Regions from separate parts of the Virgibacillus dakarensis genome, predicted to be linked through region 1. Evidence: a T-box and tRNA genes for the amino acid it is inferred to sense, from the RefSeq annotation. Region 1 holds a T-box; the other holds one or more tRNA genes.
The links. A T-box is a leader RNA that pairs with one kind of tRNA and senses whether it is charged. The one in region 1 lies ahead of glyQ (glycine--tRNA ligase subunit alpha), so its partner is inferred to be a tRNA-Gly.
Positions count from the first base shown of each region.

Region 2: it encodes a tRNA-Gly, which carries the amino acid that the T-box ahead of glyQ (glycine--tRNA ligase subunit alpha) is inferred to sense. The anticodon was not compared.

Region 1 covers NZ_LT732553.1:1,590,522-1,602,865, reverse strand. Annotated here, with positions in the region: gene CZ382_RS08130 (PhoH family protein) at 1-180, shown strand, start outside; gene CZ382_RS08125 (HD family phosphohydrolase) at 254-2,404, shown strand; gene ybeY (rRNA maturation RNase YbeY) at 2,405-2,869, shown strand; gene CZ382_RS08115 (diacylglycerol kinase family protein) at 2,847-3,227, shown strand; gene era (GTPase Era) at 3,512-4,414, shown strand; gene CZ382_RS08105 (YqzL family protein) at 4,521-4,667, shown strand; gene recO (DNA repair protein RecO) at 4,712-5,455, shown strand; T-box leader at 5,781-5,951, shown strand; gene glyQ (glycine--tRNA ligase subunit alpha) at 6,023-6,901, shown strand; gene glyS (glycine--tRNA ligase subunit beta) at 6,901-8,985, shown strand; gene CZ382_RS08085 (helix-turn-helix transcriptional regulator) at 9,401-10,030, shown strand; gene CZ382_RS08080 (pyruvate, water dikinase regulatory protein) at 10,231-11,034, shown strand; gene dnaG (DNA primase) at 11,791-12,344, shown strand, end outside.
Region 2 covers NZ_LT732553.1:399,719-412,062, forward strand. Annotated here, with positions in the region: gene CZ382_RS02085 (YhgE/Pip domain-containing protein) at 171-2,405, shown strand; gene CZ382_RS02090 (alpha/beta hydrolase) at 2,555-3,514, shown strand; gene CZ382_RS02095 (S9 family peptidase) at 3,783-5,783, opposite strand; gene CZ382_RS02100 (DNA topology modulation protein) at 5,868-6,371, opposite strand; gene dat (D-amino-acid transaminase) at 6,445-7,320, opposite strand; gene CZ382_RS02110 (Crp/Fnr family transcriptional regulator) at 7,645-8,334, shown strand; gene CZ382_RS02115 (transposase) at 8,720-9,982, shown strand; tRNA gene CZ382_RS02120 (tRNA-Gly) at 10,208-10,281, shown strand; gene CZ382_RS02125 (ABC-ATPase domain-containing protein) at 10,523-12,232, shown strand; gene CZ382_RS02130 (hypothetical protein) at 12,255-12,344, shown strand, end outside.

The DNA of each region.
Region 1 (12,344 bases):
GTTATTACTGGGGATATTACACAAATCGACTTGCCTAAAGGGGTTAAATCCGGTTTGCACGTTGCGAGCCAGTTGCTTGAAAATGTGAAAGGAATAGCGTTCGTATATTTAAATCAGACCGATGTTGTTCGACACCCATTAGTACAGCGGATTATCGATGCATATGAAAAAGTAAATTAATTTCTGTTACGTAAGGCCCGATTTAGCGGGTCTTATTTTCTATAGTAGCTATGTTCAATAATGAGGTGAAACCGTGAAGAAAAAAATAGGGGAATTTTTGACTTCATTACTAAATTTTAATTCAAGATGGATTACAATCGTTATACCTGTCATTTTACTAGGTATCTTCTTCTTCCTTGTGACCGTAAACAATGTATTTACGGAAACATTTAATATCGAGCGGTTTAGCAATGCGAGAGAAACAATTCGTTCGCCAATAACGATCGAAAACGAACTGGAAACGGAGCGAAAGACACGGGAAACCGTTCAATCGGTTGAGGATCGCTATGATATATCCAAGGAAATTACCGATGAACAGCTTGGATATGTAAATGAAATATTTGATGCGATTACTAAATTGGAAGAGGAAAATGCAGACACCGAAAATTCTGCTGATACAGATAAAAACGACAAAGCTGTTCAGCTAACAACACCGGAAAAAGTGCAAAAGCTGGAAAATATTTTATCACCGGAAATAACCGAACATGTTGATGAACTTATTTTAGCTCAGCTTATTGAAACCGCACCTGAAAAACGTGAAAATGGGAAAAAGACCATGCTGGAAGCTTTAACAACAGTTTTAAATAACGGGGTACGCACCGAGAATGTGCAAAGTGCAACAGCAGAAGTAAAACAACAAATAAAATACACGAATCTTGATAATGATCTCAAACAGGCGTTAATGTCGTTAAGCAGTTTTGCTGTTGTAGAGAATTCATTTTTTGATGTTGAGAAAACGATGGATGCCAGGAAGGAAGCAGCAGCGAGTGTTGAACCGGTCATTATTCGCGCAGGTGAAATCATTGTCAGAGAAGGGCAAACCATTACAAATGAAATATATGAGGAATTAAAATTAGTTGGTTTATTAAATAAAGAACGAAATTTATTCCCGGTAATTGGTCTGGCTCTACTTATTATCCTGATTATCGGTGTCATCGGGTACGAAATGTATTTGTCAGGAAAACGAAAGCAGCTGGATAAGGGAAAAATCGCAGCAGTTTTGCTTATTAGTGTTATCGTTATTTCACTGATGAAGGGGGTCAGTTTTTTTACAACACAAGTCAACCAGTTGTATTTTCTTGTTCCTGTTGCTACTGGAGCACTGTTATTAAAACAATTGATTCATGAGCGATTTGCAATTGTTTTGGCAGGTTTATATGCCATTTTGGGATGTATTATATTTAATGGCGAAATACCGGGCTCATTGAATGTGGAAGCTGGCATCTATTTCTTCTTCTCACAGCTTGCTGGTATTATCTTTTTACGGAACATTAAAGATAGATTGGCGATTGTCAGAGCCGGAATTGGAATGACTGTCGTAAATGTCATTACTGTATTATTATTTTTATTTCTATCGTTTGAAAAATATTCCTTAAAGGATCTTTTTATTCAGTCAGGTTTCGGGTTTGGGGCTGCTTTTCTATCAGCAGTATTAACAATCGGACTGCTGCCGTTTTTTGAAACTGGATTGGGGATATTATCGGACATCAAATTACTTTCATTATCAAGTCCCAATCAGCCATTAATTAAAAAGATCCTGACAGAAGCACCAGGAACCTATCATCATTCCATTATGGTTGCCAATTTAAGCGAAACGGCTTGTGAGGCAATTGGTGCCAATGGCTTATTGGCAAGGGTTGGTGCCTATTATCATGATATTGGCAAAACGGTCAGACCTCAGTATTTTATTGAAAATCAGCTAGGTATCGAGAACCCGCATGATAAACTGGATCCGAAGCAAAGTGCTGAAATCATTATCAGTCATCCGTATGATGGAGTGGCAATGTTGAAGCAGCACAAGCTCCCAAAGGAAATTATTGATATTGCCATGCAGCATCATGGTACAACATTATTAAAATATTTTTATTACAAGGAGAAGGAAAACAACGACCAGGTCAAGGAAGAAGATTTCCGGTATCCAGGGCCAAAACCGCAAACAAGAGAGATTGGCATCGTCAATATATGCGACTCGGTGGAGGCGGCCGTTCGTTCGTTAAAAGAACCGACAGAGGAAAAAATTGAAGAGATCGTCTCATCCATTATTAAGGACCGGTTAATGGACGGACAATTAGATGAATGTCCGTTAACCATGAAAGAATTAAACACGGTTCATAAGACTGTTTGTGAGGCGTTAAAAGGGATTTTTCATTCAAGAATTCAATATCCTGCCAAGGAGGCGAAATAAATGCATATTGACTTTCATGATCAAACAAATTCGGTACCTAGTGATTTCATCGATATGCTTCATCGTTTACTGGACTTTGCGGCCGAGAAAGAAGGTATCACAAACGAAGCGGAAGTGTCGGTAAACTTTGTTGACAATAAGAAAATTCAGGAGTTAAATCGAAATTATCGTCAGCAGAATCGACCGACAGATGTTATTTCCTTTGCATTACAGGAAACGGTTGATGGGGAATTACAAGTTATCGGGGAGGATATACCACTCGTACTTGGTGATATTGTCATCTCCGTTGATCGCGCAAAAGAACAGGCAGCAGATTATAATCATTCGCTTGAACGGGAAATAGGCTTTCTATCCGTTCATGGCTTCCTTCATCTGCTTGGCTATGATCATGTGGAAAAGGAAGAGGAAGAGGAAATGTTTCAGCGACAAGAGGACATCTTAGATGCGTTCGGACTCAAACGATAAACGAAAAAAACGGGGAATTGGTCTTAAATTTGCATGGAATGGTTTTTGGGAAGTACTGAAGCATGAACGAAACTTTCAAATCCACCTTATCGTTGGTATCATCATCATCTGCGCTGGTTTTTTTCTTCAACTAACAGCCGGTGAGTGGGTAATGATTGTGCTCGTTATCGGGTTCGTACTAACGGCAGAGATGATAAATACGACGATTGAAAAATTAATCAACTACCTGAAACCGGAAATTCATCCGGAAGCAAAGACGATTAAAGATATTGCAGCTGCCACTGTTTTAATAGCCGCAGTGATTGCCGTGATTATTGGTTTCATTGTCTTTTTGCCAAAACTATATAGCCTGTTATAATTACAAAACCCCATCAGAACAATGATGGGGTTTGTTTTAATGAATCAGGCTTGTCCATTTTGTACTTGTCCAGGAAATTATAAACTTAATCCGCTGTAGATTACTGAATATCATGAGGGCCACGGTGAGCTTTAACACCCAGGATTGGTGCTTACTTATGTCATAAATTGAGAAAAAAGAAAAACTTTTTAAAGCTTTTGTCGATAACATGAAAGTGGACTGTTTTTGTAGTATTATAGTATTTACACAACGAAATAAATATAGAGGGCACCGGAGGATATACAATGGAAAATAACTTTAAATCGGGTTTTATTGCGATAATAGGCAGGCCAAATGTTGGGAAATCGACATTCTTAAATCGGGTGATTGGCCAGAAAATAGCCATTATGAGTGATAAAGCACAAACAACACGCAATAAAATTCAGGGTGTTCTGACACAAGATGATGCACAAATTGTATTTATTGACACCCCTGGAATTCACAAGCCTAAACATCGGCTTGGCGACTTTATGGTGCAAATTGCCGAAAATACCTTAAATGAAGTGGATGCAATATTGTTTATGATTAATGCCAAAGAGGGCTATGGCAAGGGTGATCAATATATTATTGACCGCTTGCAGCAAGTTAAAAAACCGGTTTTTCTCATTATCAACAAAATTGATTTAATCCATCCGGATGACTTATTTCCACTCATCGAATTATATAAAGGGAAATATGACTTTGAGGAGATCATTCCAATCTCGGCGTTACAAGGAAATAATGTGGACCATATGCTTGATGTTTTAAAGGCGCATTTGCCATCAGGACCCAAGTATTATCCCGACGATCAGGTAACGGACCATCCGGAGCGTTTTATTATTAGTGAATTAATTCGGGAAAAGGTTCTGCAGTTAACCAGGGAAGAAGTACCGCATTCTATCGCAGTTGTAATTGAGAATATTGAAAAACGGGACTCAAACGCTATATTTATTCAGGCAACGGTTATCACAGAAAGAAAATCACAAAAAGGAATTTTAATTGGGAAACATGGGAGTATGCTGAAGGAAATTGGTAAAAAGGCTCGTGCCGATATTGAAGCTTTACTTGGAACAAAGGTGTACTTAGAGCTTTGGATAAAGGTGCAAAAGGATTGGCGAAACAGACAGAGCCAACTGCGAGAGTTGGGTTTTCGCAGTGATGAATATTAAACATGGTAAATTTTAAAACTCATTCATTCCGGAAGTGTGGTCATTATAATAGGGAGAGGTTCAAAAAGTACCAATTCAAATGTTATATAGAAAGGCGGGGTTTCTTGTGATCGACTTTACGTGGAAATTATTTAGTCAAACGGGGAACATTGAAACCTATTTATTATTGAAAGAGTTGGAAACAGAACCAAAAGTAAATGGTCAAACTAAACACCGTGACGAAGAACTATCACAACTCGATACCAACCTGTAGCACATATTTAAAGTTTAGGATCTGGTAAAGAAAGGTGAAGCTATGTGCTCGAAAAAGTGGAAGGAATTATTATCAAAACGCAAGATTATGGTGAAACACATAAAATAGTTACGATATTTAGTAAAACGATCGGGAAATTTGCTGCCATTGCCAGAGGCGCAAAAAAACCAAAGAGCAGAATGGCTGCCGTTACGCAGCCATTCATTCATGGGGAATTTTTAGTTTATTTGAATTCGGGGTTAAGTACGATTCAGCAAGGTGAGATGCTAAATTCTTTACGATCGATTCGTGAAGATATTGTCAAAACGGCATATGCGGCTTATATTGTTGAATTGACAGATAAACTTGTGGATCAAAAAAAGCCTGATCATTATTTATATAATCAGCTTCTGTTAACTATTGACTGGATTGCTGGTCATGATAGTGCGGAGATTCCAATTATCATGTATGAAATGAAATTGTATCAAAAAGGCGGGTTCGCTCCAACTGTTAATCAATGTGTCCATTGTGGCAGTACAGAAGCGCCGTTTTCTTTTTCCATTCCAGAAGGTGGACTGTTATGCAGAAGGTGTTTACATCTTGATAATGAAGCAATCCCATTGTCAAATAAACTGGCAAGGCTTTTGTATCTGTTCAGTAGTGTAGGGCTTGAACGAATTGGCAATATATCAATGAAGGAAGAAAACATACGGCTTATCAGACAACTGCTCGATGCTTATTATGACCGGTTTGGCGGATATTACATAAAATCCAAAAAGTTTTTAAAACAGCTTGACAAGTTCAGGTAAAACACAAAAGCGGAAGCGCCCGGTTAGCGGCGTATGGACTGGACTGAGCCGTAGGAGATAAAGGAAACATGCCCCTGCAAAAGGGGTATGCCGACGTTGGGCGCAAAGCCCGTTCTTAGTCGGCCTTCCTTCTTACCCGAACCGATGTTGACTTATCGGACGGAGGCGAGGGAAGTCCACTAGCCGCTGGGTGCTGGAGCTGGACGTGGCCCATCTTGATAACCAGTGATTCCAACTGATAAATTTCTTAATCTCTTGATAAGTAAATATTGTTGACATAAACGACAAAATACAGTATGATTTGTACATAATTTTCAAGTGATATAAGATTGCTGTGATGGAGAAAAAGTACTTGTAACTGCTATTTATAGCGAGTCCAGAATGGTGGAAGCTGGATAATAGGATTACAGGGAAGGCGCTCCTGAGCAATTTCGGATAAAGTGGCTCTGATTAGGAGCAAATAGGGTGGAACCGCGGGCAAAAATCCGTCCCTATGTCTTGGAAACATGACATAGGGACGGATTTTTTCTTTTGGATTCGGTTTAATAATTGGGAGGAAATAATAACATGAACATTCAAGAAATGATTTTAACATTGCAAAAACATTGGGCAGAGCAAAATTGTCTTTTAATGCAAGCTTATGATGTAGAAAAAGGTGCAGGGACCATGTCGCCAATGACACTATTACGAAGTCTTGGCCCGGAACCGTGGAATGTAGCCTATGTAGAGCCTTCAAGGCGTCCAGCTGATGGCAGATATGGTCAAAATCCAAATCGTTTATATCAGCACCATCAGTTTCAAGTCATTATGAAGCCATCACCTGCAAACATCCAGGAGCTTTATCTCGACTCACTAAAGACACTTGGAATCGATCCATTAGAGCATGACATCCGATTTGTTGAAGACAATTGGGAAAATCCAACACTTGGTGCTGCCGGACTTGGATGGGAAGTATGGCTTGATGGGATGGAGATTACCCAGTTTACGTATTTTCAGCAAATTGGCGGCCTGGAAGCAAACCCGGTTGCTGTTGAATTAACATACGGACTGGAACGACTGGCTTCTTATATCCAGGATAAGGAAAATGTATTTGACCTGGAATGGACGGATGGCGTAACGGTAAAAGATATCTTTCTGCAGCCGGAATACGAACATTCCACCTATACCTTTGAGGAATCCGATACAGAAATGCTGTTTGAATTATTTGCGATGTACGAAAAAGAAGCAAAAACAACCATGGAAAAAGGGCTGGTATTCCCGGCATATGACTATGTATTAAAATGTTCGCATACGTTTAATTTGCTAGATGCCAAAGGAGTTATTTCCGTAACCGAACGAACCGGATATATCTCGCGTGTCCGTAATTTGGCAAAAGGAATTGCAAAGGCATATGTAGCCAAACGCGAAGAACTTGGATTTCCGATGCTGAAGGGAGAGCATAAATAATGGCGAAAGACGCGTTATTTGAAATTGGACTGGAAGAATTACCTGCACGCTTCATTGATGATGCAGCAAATCAGCTGACAGCTAAAACAAAAAAGTGGTTAGAAGAATTACGTATTTCCTACGACTCCATTTCTTCTTATTCTACTCCAAGGAGACTTGCTATACTGATTCACGGCATGGCCGAAGAACAGACTGCAGTGGAAGAGGAAGTAAAAGGTCCGGCTGTAAAAATAGCACGTAATGCGGATGGAGAATGGACAAAGGCGGCGATTGGGTTTACGAAAGGCCAAGGCAAAACAACCGATGATATTTATACAAAGGATATTAAAGGTACATCATACATTTTTGTCAAAAAATATATCGAGGGAAACCCGACTATTAAACTTTTGCCGGCATTTAGGGACATTGTTTTATCCTTGCAATTTCCTAAAAATATGCACTGGGGAACGGAAACACTCAGGTTTGCAAGACCAATTCGCTGGCTTGTTGCATTATATGGCAGTGAGGTTGTTCCGTTTACGATTGCCCATGTTCAATCAGATAACGAAACATACGGGCATCGTTTTTTAGGAGGCAGGATCACACTTACCCACCCCGCGGAATACATTGTCAAGCTTGCCGAAAACTTTGTAATCGCTGATCCTGCCAAGCGCGAAAAGCTGATTACCGATGGAATAAAAAAAATGGAAAACGAAAAAGGATTGCAAATTCCAATTGATCCCGACCTGCTTGAGGAAGTACGCAACCTGGTTGAATATCCAACTGTATTTATTGGTGAATTTGCTGATAGTTTTCTGGATTTGCCACCTGAAGTGTTAATCACGTCCATGAAAGAACACCAGCGTTATTTCCCTGTTAAATCCCCTGAAGGAAACCTATTGCCTTATTTCATTGGGGTCAGAAATGGCGATATCTATCAGCTAGAGACAGTTGCTAAAGGGAACGAAAAAGTATTGAAAGCACGGCTCGCTGATGCACAATTTTTCTATGAAGAGGATCAAAAGCATCCGATCGATTTTTATTTGCAAAAACTGAACAAAGTCGTCTTTCAGGATAAGTTAGGTACAATTCATGATAAAGTGGAACGGGTCATCCAAATTACAAAAGAAATCGCGGAGACATTGAAACTTGATGATACGAGCAAACAAAAAGCAGTCCGGGCTGCTGAAATTAGTAAATTTGATTTGATGACAAATATGGTTAATGAATTTACGGAACTTCAAGGGATAATGGGCGAGAAATACGCCATCAACTTTGGTGAAGATGAGACGGTTGCAAAAGCAATTGCCGAACATTATTTGCCACGACATGCAACAGACCAGCTGCCGGAAACAATTGAAGGGGCGATTGTAAGTGTTGCTGATAAACTGGATACGATTGTTGGCTGTATCTCGGTTGGATTAGTTCCGACAGGTTCTCAGGATCCTTATGGACTGCGGCGGCAGGCTGTTGGTATGTTGAAAATTCTGCAAAGTGGCAAATGGAAAATTTCAGTAGAACAATTGCTGAATATAGCGCTGAAATTGTATCAATCGCTTGATATTGAACAGGGCGATATAGAAAAAACAGCAATGGAGTTACATGAATTTTTAGCGTTACGTGCAACGTATTTATTAAAAGAGGCAAATATTGAAATAGATATCATTCAGGCGGTATTATCAAAAGCGATTGGCGTTGTGGACTATACCATTGCCAAAGCAGGCAACCTGTCGGAAAAACGTAACCAGGCTGACTTTAAACAAACCGAAGAGGCATTTACCCGTGTGTTGAATTTAGCAAAAAAAGCGGAAAGTACTGCTGTGGAGAGCCGGTTGTTTGAAACACCTTCCGAAACCTTTTTATATAAGAAGTTTAAGGAAGTGCAGGCTGGCTACCAGCAAGCTAAAGACAGCTTGGATGCAGAACAGGCTTTACTGCAATTAAGTGGTCTGACGGAGGAAATTCATAACTTTTTCGAACATAATATGGTGATGGCAGATAACGAAGCAGTACGAAACAATCGTCTGGCATTGCTTCATTCACTTGCGGCATTAATTTATGATTATGCCGATATGACGCAAATAAGCTGGAAACAGCATTTTTAGTCGTCTAGGAAATTATAAAATTTTGCGGCTGTAGATAACTTAATAACCGGATAAGCCACGTCCGGCTCCAGCGCCCAGCGGCTAGTGTGCAACACCCGCCTCCGTACGATAAGTCAACATCGGTTCGGGTAAGAAGGAAGGCCGACTAAGAACGGGCTTTGCGCCCAACGTCGGCATACCCCTTTTGCAGGGGCATGTTTCCTTTATCTCCTACGGTAGGAATGTTCGGTTAAAACCACCGCTCCCGGCGGCAACACCGAACCACCCTGCTTGGCAGGGCGCAGCACATACGCCGCTAAACGGGCGCTTGCGCCTTAGTTCTGATAACTCTACAACCTGATATTCTTTTTGTGGCAAATGGTATATAATATTGTGAAGATTAGTATGTCATATTGTCCGAGTAGGTGGTGAAAAGGTGGAACTATCAAAGCGACAGGAACAAATAATTGAAATAGTCAAGGAAAATGGCCCAATTACTGGTGAACACATTGCCGATCGGTTGTCTTTGACACGGGCAACATTACGTCCTGATTTAGCAATCTTAACAATGGCAGGTTTTCTTGATGCCAGACCGCGTGTTGGCTATTTTTTTACAGGAAAAACGGGTTCAGAGCTATTAACTGAAAAAATTAAAAAGTTCAAAGTCCACGAATATCAATCTGTGCCGATCGTTGTCAAGGAAAGTGTATCCGTTTATGATGCTATTTCAGCAATGTTTTTAGAGGATGTTGGGACATTATTTGTTGTTGATAACAACGCTTGTCTGACAGGAGTTCTTTCACGTAAGGATCTGCTTAGGGCAAGCATCGGCAAACAGGATTTAAACGATATACCAGTGCACATTATTATGACACGAATGCCCAATATTACGGTGTGCAGGAGAGAAGATCCACTGTTAGAAGCTGCCAAAAAATTAATTTATAAGCAAATAGATGGATTACCGGTAATCAAAGATACGGACGCTGGTTTGGAGATTGTTGGACGTATTACAAAAACAACGATAACCAAGGCTTTCGTTGAACTAATTACAGATGGACATGTATAGAGGATGTTCAAAAAGTCAGCAAATAATAAGTGACGAACGCTAGAGTTGGCAGCAAGGGATCTTCCGCTAAAACCGCCCGCGATAATAGCCAACGGAGAAGTCAGTACTTTCTGGGCAAGCCCGGTGCCAAGAGCTAAGCTGTCTCGACCTTCAAGATCCAATTCGGCAATTTTTTGAAACCTAGAGGGGGAGGAATAGTGATGGGAGAAAAACCATTAGTTTATGTATTATCTGACTCTGTTGGTGAAACAGCAGATTTGGTAATAAAAGCTGGTCTGAGCCAATTTAATAATGGCGAATATAAAATTCAACGTATACCTTATGTAGAAGATAAAGAGACAATTGATGAAGTGCTTATTTTGGCAAAAGAGCAACAGGGTATTATTGGCTTTACACTGGTTGATCCTGAACTGCGCAACTATTTGAATCTGGAAGCGAAAAAATTTAACGTGGAAGCAATTGATATAATGGGACCGATGATGGAATCCATGGAACGGTTGTTTGGTAAACCGCGGCTTGAGCCTGGCCTTGTTCATAAGCTGGATGAAGACTATTTTAAACGGGTGGAGGCTATCGAATTCGCTGTAAAGTATGATGATGGACGAGATCCACGTGGAATAGCCCGGGCAGATATTATTCTAATCGGTGTTTCACGGACATCGAAAACCCCTTTGTCGCAATATCTTGCCCATAAGCGAATAAAGGTTGCGAATGTACCAATTGTTCCAGAAGTAGATCCGCCTGAAGAATTGTTTGAAGTAAGTCCGGAAAAATGTATCGGCCTGAGGATCAATCCGGTGAAATTAAATGATATTCGCAGAGAAAGACTGAAAGCTTTGGGGTTGGGTGATCAGGCGACATATGCGCATATGGACAGGATCCATCAGGAATTACATTATTTTGATAAAATAGTCGAAAAAATTGGCTGTAGAGTTGTTGATGTATCAAACAAAGCAGTGGAAGAAACGGCAAACAGCATTTTACGGATTATTAAACAAAACTAAAAAGCGTTTTTCATATTATCGGAGAGCATTCTGCCTGAAGTAAGGTTAGAATGTTTTCTTATGAAACAGTATTTTTTAATAGCAATTTTAAAAGGCTTGTATTATAATTAGTTTTTGTGTGAAAAATGTATGGCTAAAGGGGCATAATCAGAAAAATAAAACATTGCTAATTAGGAAGGATTCTGTTTCGGCTATGTAGAACTTTATAAATATGGAAAACGAATATTGGTTCCATTAACAATAATCACCCAAGCTGACAATGATTTAAGAACAAAGGCGTAAGCGCCCGTTTAGCGGCGTATGTGCTGCGCCCTGCCAAGCAGGGTGGTTCGGTGTTGCCGCCGGGAGCGGTGGTTTTAACCGAACATTCCTACCGTAGGAGATAAAGGAAACATGCCCCTGCAAAAGGGGTATGCCGACGTTGGGCGCAAAGCCCGTTCTTAGTCGGCCTACCTTCCTACCCGAACCGATGTTGACTTATCGTACGGAGGCGGGTGTTGCATACTAGCCGCTGGGCGCTGGAGCCGGACGTGGCTTACTTTGACATGAGTGGAATAGAGCCTGGATTCTTATACTTTCTTAACTAATGAGAAAAACGTGCAAAAAATTCCTTCATACGGCATATACATGAAGAAGTCCTTCTTAGTTTCTCATAACAATAGAAGGAAATTTTTTTCAAGTAATAAAAAATATTTGTCGAATCGTGAAGGGTTTTCTTAAACAATCTCGAATATTAATATAGTATGGTGGTTTCATATGCCTAAACAAATTCCAGAAGATGTAATTGAAAGGATTCGAAAAGCAAATGACATTGTGGACGTCATTGGCGAATACGTACAGTTGAAAAAACAGGGGAGAAGCTATATGGGGTTGTGCCCTTTTCATGGGGAAAAGACTCCTTCCTTTTCCGTCACCCAGGACAAACAAATTTTTCGTTGCTTCGGCTGTGGAAAAGGTGGAAATGTTGTAACATTTTTAATGGAAATGGAGAGTTACTCCTTTTATGAAGCACTTAAATTCCTGGCTGACAGAAGCGGTGTAAAACTGCCCGAAATGGGTATGCGCGAAAACAGTTCACTATCGGAGGAAAATCAAAGTATTCTCTCTGCTCATGAATGGCTGCAAAAGCTTTACCATCACCTGCTGCGATTTACGAAGGATGGGAAAGAGGGATACCAATATCTGATTGATCGGGGCATTAAGCAAGAAACGATTGATCTTTTCCAATTAGGATTTGCCCCGAATGTGAAGGATTTTACAGCCGAATTTCTTGAAAAAAAAGGGTTTCATCAACAGGTATTAGTCAAGGC
Region 2 (12,344 bases), 1.2 Mb from region 1:
ACCTTTTATAATTTGATACAAATTCCGGCCGATCTTCATACTCCCAAAATAGACAATATTAGGATTATTTTTCCCAGTGGAATTACCTTGAAAATATTGCTATAATACATAGTCATAATAAGCGAAATGAATCGTGGTTCATTTACGACAATCAAATAAGGAAGAGATTTATGAAAAACAGCTTTAGAATCTTTAAAACAGACTTAAAAAATATCGGAACAAATTGGGTAGCTGCCATCTTGATTGGCGGCTTAATCATTTTACCGTCACTGTACGCCTGGTTTAATATTAAAGCGTCCTGGGATCCGTATGGGCAGACAGACCAAATACCAGTCGGAGTGGTAAATGAAGATGCCGGGGCAATGGTTCGCGATCAGGAAATTCATGTTGGCGATGATTTAGTCAAAACGTTAAAGAAAAACGATGATATGGATTGGCAATTTGTCAATCGTGATAAGGCAATGGATAAGGTGAAGTATGGTGATTATTACGCGGTGATTGTGATTCCGAAAAATTTTTCCGAAAAACTAGGTACCGTTATTAGTGACAATCCGGAAAAAGCTAAGGTCGAATATTACGTGAATGAAAAACTTAATGCGGTTGCGCCTAAAATTACCGAAAAAGGTGCAAGCGCGATTGTGGAACAAATCAGCAGTAATTTCATTTCAACCGTTAATGGGGTCATTTTCGACATGTTTAACAAAATTGGAATTGAATTGGAAAGTGACTTGCCTGATATTAAACGATTTGAAAATTATGTTTTTACAATGGAGAAAAAGCTGCCGGAAATTCATCAATTACTAAACGAATCGATGTCTGATGCTACTAGTGCACAGGAAATTGTCAAGAAAGCACAAGGATTAGTTCCTGATGCAAAGCAAGTAACGAATAATGGTTTGCAGACGATTGATGAGACGACAGCCTTTTTAAAAAAAGGTGAAGCGCGTTTAAATGAAATGGCGCCGAAAATTAAACAGGATTTGGAGAAGATTCAGAAAATAGCCGCTGAGGCGAACAATTTTATCAGCAAGGTGCAGGGAACCGATATTGATTTCAGCACTGGTAAAGAAATAAGTGACCAGTTAAACGGGAAAGTAAATGAAGCTATTGAGCGGATTAATACTGTTGAAGAGGCATTGCGTCAATTACAAGCACAAAATAATGAGCAGGGAAAAAATGGCGGTACAGACCAGGAGCAAAACGCTGGTGGAAACCTGGAGGACCCGAACAATCAGCAACCTAATAATCAAAATGAGCAGATTGATAAAGCCTTAGAGGAATTAGAAACATTAAAATCGGGGCTTCAGGAAGCGCAGGGGAACGCCAATAAAATAAATTCATTCATTGAGGATAAAAAAGCAGAGGTCGATAGCGTTATTTCCGATTTGCAGGATATAACAGCAACGACGGCGAAAAACATCGATGCCTTTGTCAAAGAATATAAGGAAAATATTGAACCAACCGTTTTACAAGAGATCGATAGGGCTAAAAATACCTTATCCCAGGCCAGAGGAATTTTAGTCGAAATACAGTCAACCATTCCTGAAGTGGAAAGGATTTTAAATCGTACGGGTGATAACCTTGGTGAAGGAAAAGACACATTGGAACATGTACTTGGTCAATTTCCGTATGTAAATGACAAGGTGAATCAGCTGGCCGATCGTATTCGCGATATTCAGGGAGAAACCGATATTAACGAAATTATTCAGCTGCTGCAAAATGATCCGGAAGCAGAACGTGGTTTTTTTGCCCAGCCGGTTGAGCTTAACGAAAATAAGCTATTCCCAATTCCTAATTATGGAACAGGGATGACACCGTTCTACACGGTACTGGCGATTTGGGTAGGTGCTTTACTGCTTATCTCACTGCTGGCTGTTGATATTAAAAATGCTGAAGCCTATACGATCAGGCAAACTTATTTTGGACGACTTTTCACCTTTATGACGATTGGACTCGTTCAGACATTAATTGTCACGCTTGGTGATCTTTTCTTAATTGCTGTTGATGTAAAGGCGGCCCTTTGGTTTGTACTGTTTGGTCTGTTCGTTAGTATCGTGTTTATGTTAACTGTTTACACACTGGTATCGGTATTTGGCGATGTCGGAAAAGCAGTAGCGATTGTCTTTCTCGTCCTGCAAATAGCTGGATCTGGCGGTACCTACCCTGTCGTTTTGCTGCCTGAATTTTTCCAGACAATTAATCCATTCCTGCCGTTTACCTATGCGGTTGACCTGATGCGTGAGGCGGTAGGCGGGATTGTCTGGGAACGCGCTTATCATGACATATTGTTCCTGGCGATATTCGGTATTGCGGCATTACTATTAGGTACTTTCCTGAAAGGGCCAATTAACAGTAAAACGAAATTGCTGATGAAAAAGTCGAAGGAATCGGGATTATTCCATTAGCATAATTTATAGGAGCAATGGGGGCGAGTAGCTTATGCTGCTCGCTTTTTCACTTTTGCATTGCTAAGAAGTACCAACGTCATTTGGTCAGTAAGAGAGTTGATTTTTTTGCTATAATAGAATAGAGATTTCTAGGGAGGAGATAGCATGTGGAACAAAAAAAAGGCTTAAAAATTGTTATTGGACTTATCATTATCCTATTAATCATAAATATCGCAGCAAGCTTTTATTTTTATAATTTGGCAATTGATCGCAACCAGAAGGATTTCCTCCAGGGCAATAGTGATCTGGAAGTATCTGCTGAAGCAATGGAAGTTTTTATGGATGGCGATTGGCGTACATGGGTAGACAATCAGAAATTTGAAGAATTGGAAATGAACTCTTTCGATGGATTAACACTAAAAGGCTATTTTTTACCAGCGAAGAAACCGACAAATAAAACCGTTATATTAGCACATGGTTATCTTGGGAAAGGTAAGGACATGGGATTGTACGCCCAATATTATTATCAGGAACTTGGGTATAACGTGTTGATGCCGGATGCTCGTGGTCATGGACAAAGTGAAGGAGATTACATCGGATTTGGCTGGCACGACCGTTTAGACTATGTGGATTGGATCGGTTTGCTGATTGACAAATTGGGTCCGGATACTGAAATTGTATTGCATGGCGTGTCGATGGGTGCGGCAACCGTTTTAATGACAAGCGGGGAAGAGCTTCCGAACAATGTTAAAGCTATCGTTTCAGACAGCGCATATACTAGTGTGAAAGAAATGTTCGCCTATCAAATGAAGCGCATGTTTCATATCCCGACATTTCCAGTATTGCCAACAACAAGCCTGGTGACAGATATGAAGGCAGATTACTCATTATCCGAAGCATCTGCGCTGGATCAGGTGAAAAAGGCGGAAGTTCCGATACTTTATTTCCACGGCAATGCCGATTCATTTGTCCCGACGGAGATGTCCAAGGAACTTTATGAAAATACGAAAAGCAATGCCGAACTCATGATTGTTGATGGAGCTGGACATGGGGAATCATTTGTTGTAGACCGCGAGCGTTATGAAAATAAACTTAGCGCGTTTTTGCGTAAATATGTGAAGGAATAAGCAGTCGTATGGCTGCTTATTTTTGTGTGGATTAGGGAAAGAAGGGATAACCCAGCTGGAACATCAACCGGTGGTGGCGAATATCAAACTGGAGAGCGCGAGTATCAACGGGAGGGGCCGAACATCAACCGTAGAGCACTAAACACCAACGGTATAGGGAGAACATCAACCGGAGAGCGGAAATTTCAACCGGAACGAGAGCATACCATATTTTATCTGTACAAAAAGAGCTGGCACATCACACGTGCCAGCTCACCCCAATAAATCTCTACAAATATTTCTCAAACCAACCGCAAATATGATTTAAACGCGCTATTCGCATTTCCGGGTTGCCGCTTCTGCTTAATTCATGATTGGCACCAGGGAAACGGACAAATGCAACTTCCTTCTTCAGATGCTTTAGAGTAATAAATAATTGTTCACCTTGCTCGATTGGACAGCGCAAGTCTTGTTCGCCATGTACGATTAACAGCGGCGTTTCTACATTTTCGGCATATTTCAACGGTGAAAAATCCCATAGCTTGGCGGGATCGTCTAACAAATTTTTGCCAAGTTCCCATTCTGTGAAAAAGTAGCCGATATCACTGACACCGTAGAAGCTTAGCCAGTTACAGATAGAACGCTGTGTAACTGCTGCTTTGAAGCGGTTTGTGTGTCCGACGATCCAGTTTGTCATAAAGCCGCCATAGCTTCCCCCGGTTACCCCAAGCCGATCGTTATCGATAAAGTCATAGTTTTCCAGGGCATAATCGACAGCGGACATTAAATCGGTATAATCACCATTTCCGTAGTTTTTCCGGCATGCGTTCACAAATTCCTGTCCGTAACCATGACTTCCTCTAGGATTGGTGTACAGGACAACATATCCTTTTGCAGCAAGTAATTGCAGTTCATGAAAAAATGTTTGCCCGTACATCGCATGCGGACCTCCGTGAATTTCTAATACAAATGGATATTTTTTATTTTCTTTAAAATCATACGGATGCAGAAGCCAGCCCTCAATTTCCGAGCCATCCTCTGCCGTAATCGTTAATGTCTCCGGTTCACTAAGAGAAACCTCTTCTAAAAGTTCCGCATTGGCATTTGTTAATCGAGTCAGTTCCGTATTTTTCCACTGATAAAAGTTACATGGATTTGTTGGGGTACTGATCCCAAGAATAAATGTATTGTCCACTCCGTTATAGGAAAAACCGAAGACATGATTGTTATCTTTATATAACACCTCCATATTGCCTTTTAAGTCAGCTTGGTAGAGCCCTGTTGTACCGTGATCACTGCCGATAAAGAATAATTTATCCTCAGCAAGCGACCAAACCGGACCTTCCGTCGAGTAACCCATTCGTGAATCGCCAACCATGACATCACCAAGCTGCATATCGACTTTTGAACTTAAACACGTGCGTTCTTTCGTTGCAACATCGAACACATACAGCTCGTTTAATGTCGCCCCACTGTAGGCACATTCATGGCCGAAGCAAGCAATTTTATCACCGCTTGGCGAGAATCTGGCATTGCCGTATGACCCATTTCCATCCGTTAGTTTAATTACATCCTTTGTTGCCAGATTTAACATGAAAAGATCATTTGTTAAAGCATAATCAGCATCATCGTCAAGGTTTGCGGAAAAAAGTATAAGATTTCCATCAGGCGAAATACCCTCAAATCCATGATCGGTATCGTTAACCGTCAGCTGGGTAAAGGTAGCTTTCTCTACATCATAAAGTACTAATTGAGCACGTTTGTCATCATGAAATCCATGTGCATCAGACTTATGCTTTAGACGATCAATGACAATTGGCTCCTTTGCTTGCTGTTCTTTTTCCTTTTGCCGTTCTTCCTTGGTTTGTTCGTGCTGATTCCCAACGTCATCATCCTCTTTCAAGCTAGCGGTAAAGACGATATATTTCCCATCCTTTGACCATTCCGGATTAACGGCACCATTTTTGAAAAATGTCAGTTGTTGTGCCTCGCCGCCGTTTGTTGGAACTACCCAAAGCTGGGACAGCCCGCTCCGTGTCGACTGAAAAACAAGTTTCTTCCCGTCTGGGGAGAACCGTGGATGACTATTTTTGGCGTTAGCAAACGTCCATTGCTTGGGTTCTCCTCCGTTAATTTTTTGCAAAAACAATTGTGATTGGTACTCGTTATCATCATTTACCGTAGCGGAAACAAATGCATATGTATCTTCATTTGGCGCGATTTGCGGGTCACTGTACATGGCAATTTTTGTTAAATCTTCAACGGCTAATGCTCGTTTCACTTTTGGCATAGAAATATCCTCCAATTAATCGTTTTGTTAATTTTAAACTATTTCGAGTTTCGAATCAATTAGAATAATAGAATTTTAGAAATACTAGTTTACGTTTTTCAGAAAGTTCTTTGTTTGTTTTGGACGATTAAAAATATGAATGGTTGTATCTCGCTGCTGATTTAATTTTTGATGAATGATTGGAGCTTTGCTCTTATTAAATTGGTAAACCCATTGAACAAATTCAAGGTCAAGTTTTTCGGGGCAATCCTTTCCAATATCGGGTCGCGTTTTCTTGTGGTATTGAATCCGGCGTTTTACAATTCCATATAAACAGCGAATGGTGCTGTAATGCAGGAAAATGACCGTATCAGCATGTTTGAGCCGAATATCCATTGTTGAACTGTAGTTTCCATCGATAATCCACGTATCCCGATTTATGATATGCTGTTGTGCTTGAACTAATGCTTGACGTTCAATTGGCCGCCACCCTGGCTGCCAGAAGATGGCATCAAGATGATAAACTGGTATATCAAGCTTTTCCCCAAGCTGTTTTGCCAATGTTGACTTGCCTGCACCACCAGAGCCGACAATCATAATTTTTTTCATGGCGTTCCTCCTCATCAATTGTGAACCGAAAACCCCCTTACAAACGTGGCAAGGGGGAATACGCTATGATGTATTAGGTTGTCTGTGTGACCTGATTCGGTAATATTACTGCATCCTTTTCATATTCTGCCTGAAGCTGTTTGGTAGTCGCACCCGGTTTTCCGTCCGCTATTGTTTTTCCATCAACCGAAATGACCGGCATGATTTCCGACGTGCTGCTGGATAAAAATAATTCATCTGCCTGTGCGATATCTTCAACCGAAAATCCTTCCTCATTAAAGGGTATCCCAAGCTTTTTCGCAAATTGTTCAACGCGTATCCGTACACAGCCATGCAAAATGTTGTTTGTTGCCGGATGGGTGAAAATTTCACCGTTTCTAACCAGGTAGACATTAGATGAACTGCACTCGGTTACAAACCCGTCTTTATGCAAAATTGCTTCATAGCAGCCATGTTCTTTTGCTTCTTGTTTTGCCAGAACATTAGGCAGCAGGTTCAAGCTCTTAATATAGCAGTTTTCCCAGCGGACATCACGCTTCGTAATCGTTCCAACACCATTTTTCAAAAACTCCAGGTTACGTGATAATGCTGTTACATATGCGTATACATTAGCTGGAACATCCTCAGGGAATGTGTGCTCTCGTGGGGCTGATCCTCGAGTAGCTTGAAGATATACTTTGGCATCTGTTTCGACCTCATTTTTTTGCAATAACGTGTTTAATAAATTTGTAAGCTCATCTTTGGTAAATGGCAACGCAATTTTCACGGCCTCTGCTGACCGGAACAAACGATTGATGTGCTCCTCAAGCAGGTAGTATTTTCCGTTATAGATACGGATAACTTCGTATACACCATCGCCAAACTGTAATCCGCGTTCTTCATAAGGATACTGCAGTGTGTCACGATGGGTAAATTTCGTTTGCGATAAAATAATTGGATAGTTCGCCATTCTTTCGCCTCCCATAAAAGCATAAGCCTATTCTATATCTTCCCGTTGAACTTGTAAATGAGGAATTAATTTATCACTACACCACAAAGTGTACGTAATCCAAAAAACGGGAGGGTGGGGAGGAAGGGCAAGCTAAAACCGTCACGTCCTGTGCGTCGCAAATCCTAACCGAATGAGGTTTCATTTTATAATTTGAGTGATAAATATCATAGTTTTTGTTTAGCGGCTTCTATATAATGGTATTGATAAAGAAAAGCATTCGTGTTGTTGTTCGGGGATTGCACCTTTTTCCCGTCTATCTTAGGAAAAGGACTGTGATGGCAAATGGAACCTTTATTGCAACGATTGGATAGCCATGATCATGATATGCTGATTGCCAATACAAAACGATTTTCTGTGAAAAAGGGCGAAATGATTTTTACAGAAGGAAGTCGCGCGGATAATTTATATTTTATTCAAAAGGGTAAAATCCGCATTTTTAAGGATCTTGGTGAAAATAAAGAGATAACAGTCTTTATTCGTGGTGAGCAAGATTGCTTCGGTGAGATCGGTATTTTTAGCGGGAAAAAGTACTCAAACACAGCTAAAGCAACAAAGGATAGTATTCTATTATCACTGGAAAGGCAAGGAATTGAAACCATCTTAGGGGAGAACGGGAAATTGGGATTACAGTTCACGAAATGGGTTGCTGAGTCATTGGAAGCAAGCAAAGCCCAAACACGGGATTTTCTCATGTTTGGTTCGGAGGGCGCTGTCGCATCTGTCTTTGTCCGTTTTGCTAACATGTACGGGGTCGTCACCCCGAACGGAGTCCGAATAACCGAGCCGGTCATGATCCGCGATGTCAGCATGTATGTCGGAATTTCCCGAGAAACGGTAAGCCGGATTGTGAACAAATGGAAATCGCAGGGGATACTGACAAATGATAATAAATACTTTTTGGTGAAGGAGATAGGGTATTTAAAAAAATTACTTGCTTGTGATCAATGCGGTGTAGAAAATTGTATATTGTAGGAGGCTGGGACAAAAGTGTTTTTATCAAAGAAAAATCCGAACTATATGATGATTTGTGCATAACCCCGCTCCGGAAATATACTTCGCTAAAGTAGAGCATTGTTCGTTTTTAGAGTTGAACGTTTTAATTATGTCCCAGCCCCTTGTTATTTTCTATAAAAAAACGACAAATTTTTTAAGTTTACCTAAAAATAATGATTGACTTCCAACAAAAAATAGGCATCGAAAAGTTCTAGTGATAAATGAACTTTTTGATGCCTATTTTAACGTTTTTTGTTTAAAATGTACGTCATTTATTGAAAAAGAAAAATAAAAAGCCTCCCTAAATGTGTTAAAATTTTATTGGGTTAAAACAAAATATATGAACACAAAAAGGAGACTCTTTATGTCTAATCATAACACATTTAACCAATCAATTTATACCACAAAACGTTCCATTTTTCATTTTGCGTCCAAATTAACCCAAGGGCTGCAAAAACCCAACAAAAACTTTATCCTGGACATGTTATTTGGACTAGCAAAAGGCAGATCTGTTTTGCTTACTAAAATTGCACGCGCTCTGGAAGAACCCATTGAAGCGATACAAACCGTCAAGCGACTGTCCAATCGCATGGACGAATTTCACGAAACATCCGAGCTGTTGGAGAACTATGAGGAAATGGTAAAACCTTTTCTACAAGAGGAAGATAATCTGGTTTTAGTCGATAATTCCGAGATTGTGAAATCTACTGCCAGTAAAATGGAAGCACTTGGACAAGTGAGAGATGGTTCAACAGGAAAGATAGGCAATGGATATTGGACAACCAACATGATTGCCGTGGCTCCGAAAACAAAGCACCCGATTTCAATTTATTCCCATCTGTACTCCGCCGCCGAAAAGGGATTTGTCAGCGAAAATGAAGAAACATACAAGGGCTTGGATTACGTGAATCAACTTGTAGAGGCAAAGAAGGCAACCTTTGTGATGGATCGTGGGTATGACAATATAGAAGTCATGAAAAAGATCCTCAAGCAGAAAAATAACTTTATCATTCGTTTGAAGAAAAATCGGAATTTATTGTACCAGAATAAAAAATTCCCTGTACACAACTTAGCGATCAGAAGGAAAGGGAAAATCAATTTTCGTTCTGAAATAAAGGGAACCGTATATGATTTGAAAGTCTCTCATCTTACTGTGGAAATTCCTTCGCTAAAGGGTCAAAAATTCACTATGGTTGTGGTGTATGGATACGGAAAAGAGCCGATGGTGCTGCTTACAAATAAACGGGTTCAAAAAAAGGAAGAGGTCCTGTCTATTTTGAAAGCTTATATTACTAGATGGCGTATCGAAGAAATGTTTCGCGTTCAAAAGCAGGAATTTGACTTAGAAAATGTTCGGGTTCGTACATTGCCAAGACTGAAAAGAATGTTTTTACTCGTTTCCATTATGATAACGTTTATGACGCTGAAAGTAGAAAAGCAGAATGGATTTTTCCATGACGTGATTGAACGGGCAAAAGGGATTAAAGCAAAGGATAAAATTAAGATGTTTCTATATCGTTTTTCAGCGGGGATGGAAGCCATATTGATAAAAGACAAACATGGCATTCGGCATTTTAAATACATAGAGAAACCAGTAAGTTCACGGCAGCTAACATTACAACTCTGAATTTATTAATTGAATAGTAAGAAAAAACATACTGATAAGTATGTCTATTTGTGCTGGTTAAAAATTTGCTTCCTTCAATAAAAACGAAAAAAAACCTTCTAAAGGACTCTTAAGGTGAAATAATTCCGTTTTATGCGGCGAAAAAAGGTAAACTTAAAACAAATTTCTCTTGATTCATGGCGAGTCAGTTGGTATAATAAAAAATGCATTGAAAAAATGCGGAATGCGGGTGTAGTTTAGTGGTAAAACCTCAGCCTTCCAAGCTGATGATGAGGGTTCGATTCCCTTCACCCGCTCCATACATATGTCATAACGCAGTGTTTCGTTATTTAATATACGAAGCGTTGCGTTTTTTATTGTTTAAGAAATTGGATAGTCGAGAGGGGCCGCGTCCAGCTCCAGCGGATAGTGTGCTTTACATATAACGGTGCGACTGTTACATCTGAGTATCCCGCGGTTATAATTAGCCGCATTACTTGAATAAAAGGCTTCCCAGATAGTATTCTTAAGGAATAAATATTAAAATATTGAGGGATTTACATGAAAAATTTAATGCAACAGTTAAAACAACTTGATGGAAAAGGGTATAAGGCGTACAAAAGTCTACAAGGGCACTACAAATACGACCGTTTTAGCCTTTACATTGATTATGTGCAAGGAGATCCTTTTGCTTCACCATCAAAAATTCGTATCGTTGTGCCACCACAACAACGTTCCATAAAAGAGGAATGGATAGAAACGTCCTATCGTAAAGTGGCAGCAGAAGATGCAATTGCGCGAACAGTAGGGAGAGCAGTTGCTGGAGGCAGACTTCAGGTGAAAGGATCTGGCAAGAGCGGGGCAATTCTGTTTGATACACCGGGTCAGGAAATACTGGAAAGAAGTGCCGTTCAGATCGATTCAGCTAGTACAACGATTTGTATCTCGGTTGGTTTACCTGCGAATGGGAGACGAATAAACGGCAGGGAAGCGGAAAAGTTATTTGCGCAAGTGATTCCTTCTATTATGCAAAAATCGATCTTTACCATTACCGATCAAGAAATTGAACGGGCTGTGCAATTGGCCGATCAGCAGGAAGCGATTCGGGTCGAAATGCGGGATCAGGGCTGGGTTGCCTTTATTGCTAATGGCGCAAGTTTGCCAAGAGAGAGCGGTGTAAGCAATCGTCCACTTAAACAGGCGGTTCCGTTTCAAAGTCCGGAAGAAAATGAAGTTGCGATCAGCATCCCGCACCGAACAGAACCGATCACTGGAATGGCTATCAAAAAAGGAATCACCTTAATTGTTGGTGGTGGCTATCATGGTAAAAGTACGGTTCTGGAAGCAATTGAACGTGGGGTTTACTCCCATACGAAGGGTGATGGGCGTGAATTTGTTCTTACCGATCCAGATGCGGTAAAAATTCGTGCAGAGGATGGCCGTCAGATTACCGGGGTAAACATTTCGCCATTTATTTCGAACCTGCCACATAAACAGGACACACAATTTTTCTCAACAGAAAATGCAAGTGGCAGTACGTCACAAGCAGCAAATGTAATGGAAGCACTAGAGGCTGGTGCGACAACATTACTGATCGACGAGGACACGAGTGCAACCAACTTTATGATTCGGGATCATCGCATGCAACAGTTGGTGAAACAAGAACAGGAGCCAATTACACCTTTTATTGACAAGGTGAAACAAATGCGTGATCAGCTTAATATCTCGACCATCCTCGTAATGGGAGGTTCCGGTGATTATTTTGCAGTAGCCGATGAAGTGATGATGATGGATGAATATGTGCCGCATAATGTAACGGAGAAGGCTAAGGCAATTATGGAGCAATATCCAATGGAGCGGAATCATGCCAATACCGGAAAGTTTGGTGTTATCTCGGATCGGCGTTTAAAGCAGAGCAGTCTGCAAACACAAAAAGGAAAGCGGGCCAAAACGCAGGCAAAAGGGTTAACCAAAATCCTGATGGGAAGAACAGAAATTTCATTTGGTCAGACCGAACAATTGACAGACGCATCACAAACCCGGATGATTGCCGAGATAATTTCCTATTTGGACCGGACGAATGGATTGGAAAAGGCAGGTTCTTTAGCGGAATTGCTTACGACAATAGAGCGAAAAATAGATCATAATGGGTTGGCTTCATTTACAGCATTTCCAAACCAGCATCCCGGTGATATTGCCCGCCCACGCAAATATGAAATTGCTGCCGTATTGAACCGAATCCGGACATTGAAGGTAAGCCAACTGGATTAGGGCGGTTCACTGCCGGGGTTACGTGGTTACTGTTGATATAATGCAATTTACTGTCGATGTTCCGAGTTTAACTGTCGATATTCAGTGCTTTACTGTTGATATTGCCAGTTTA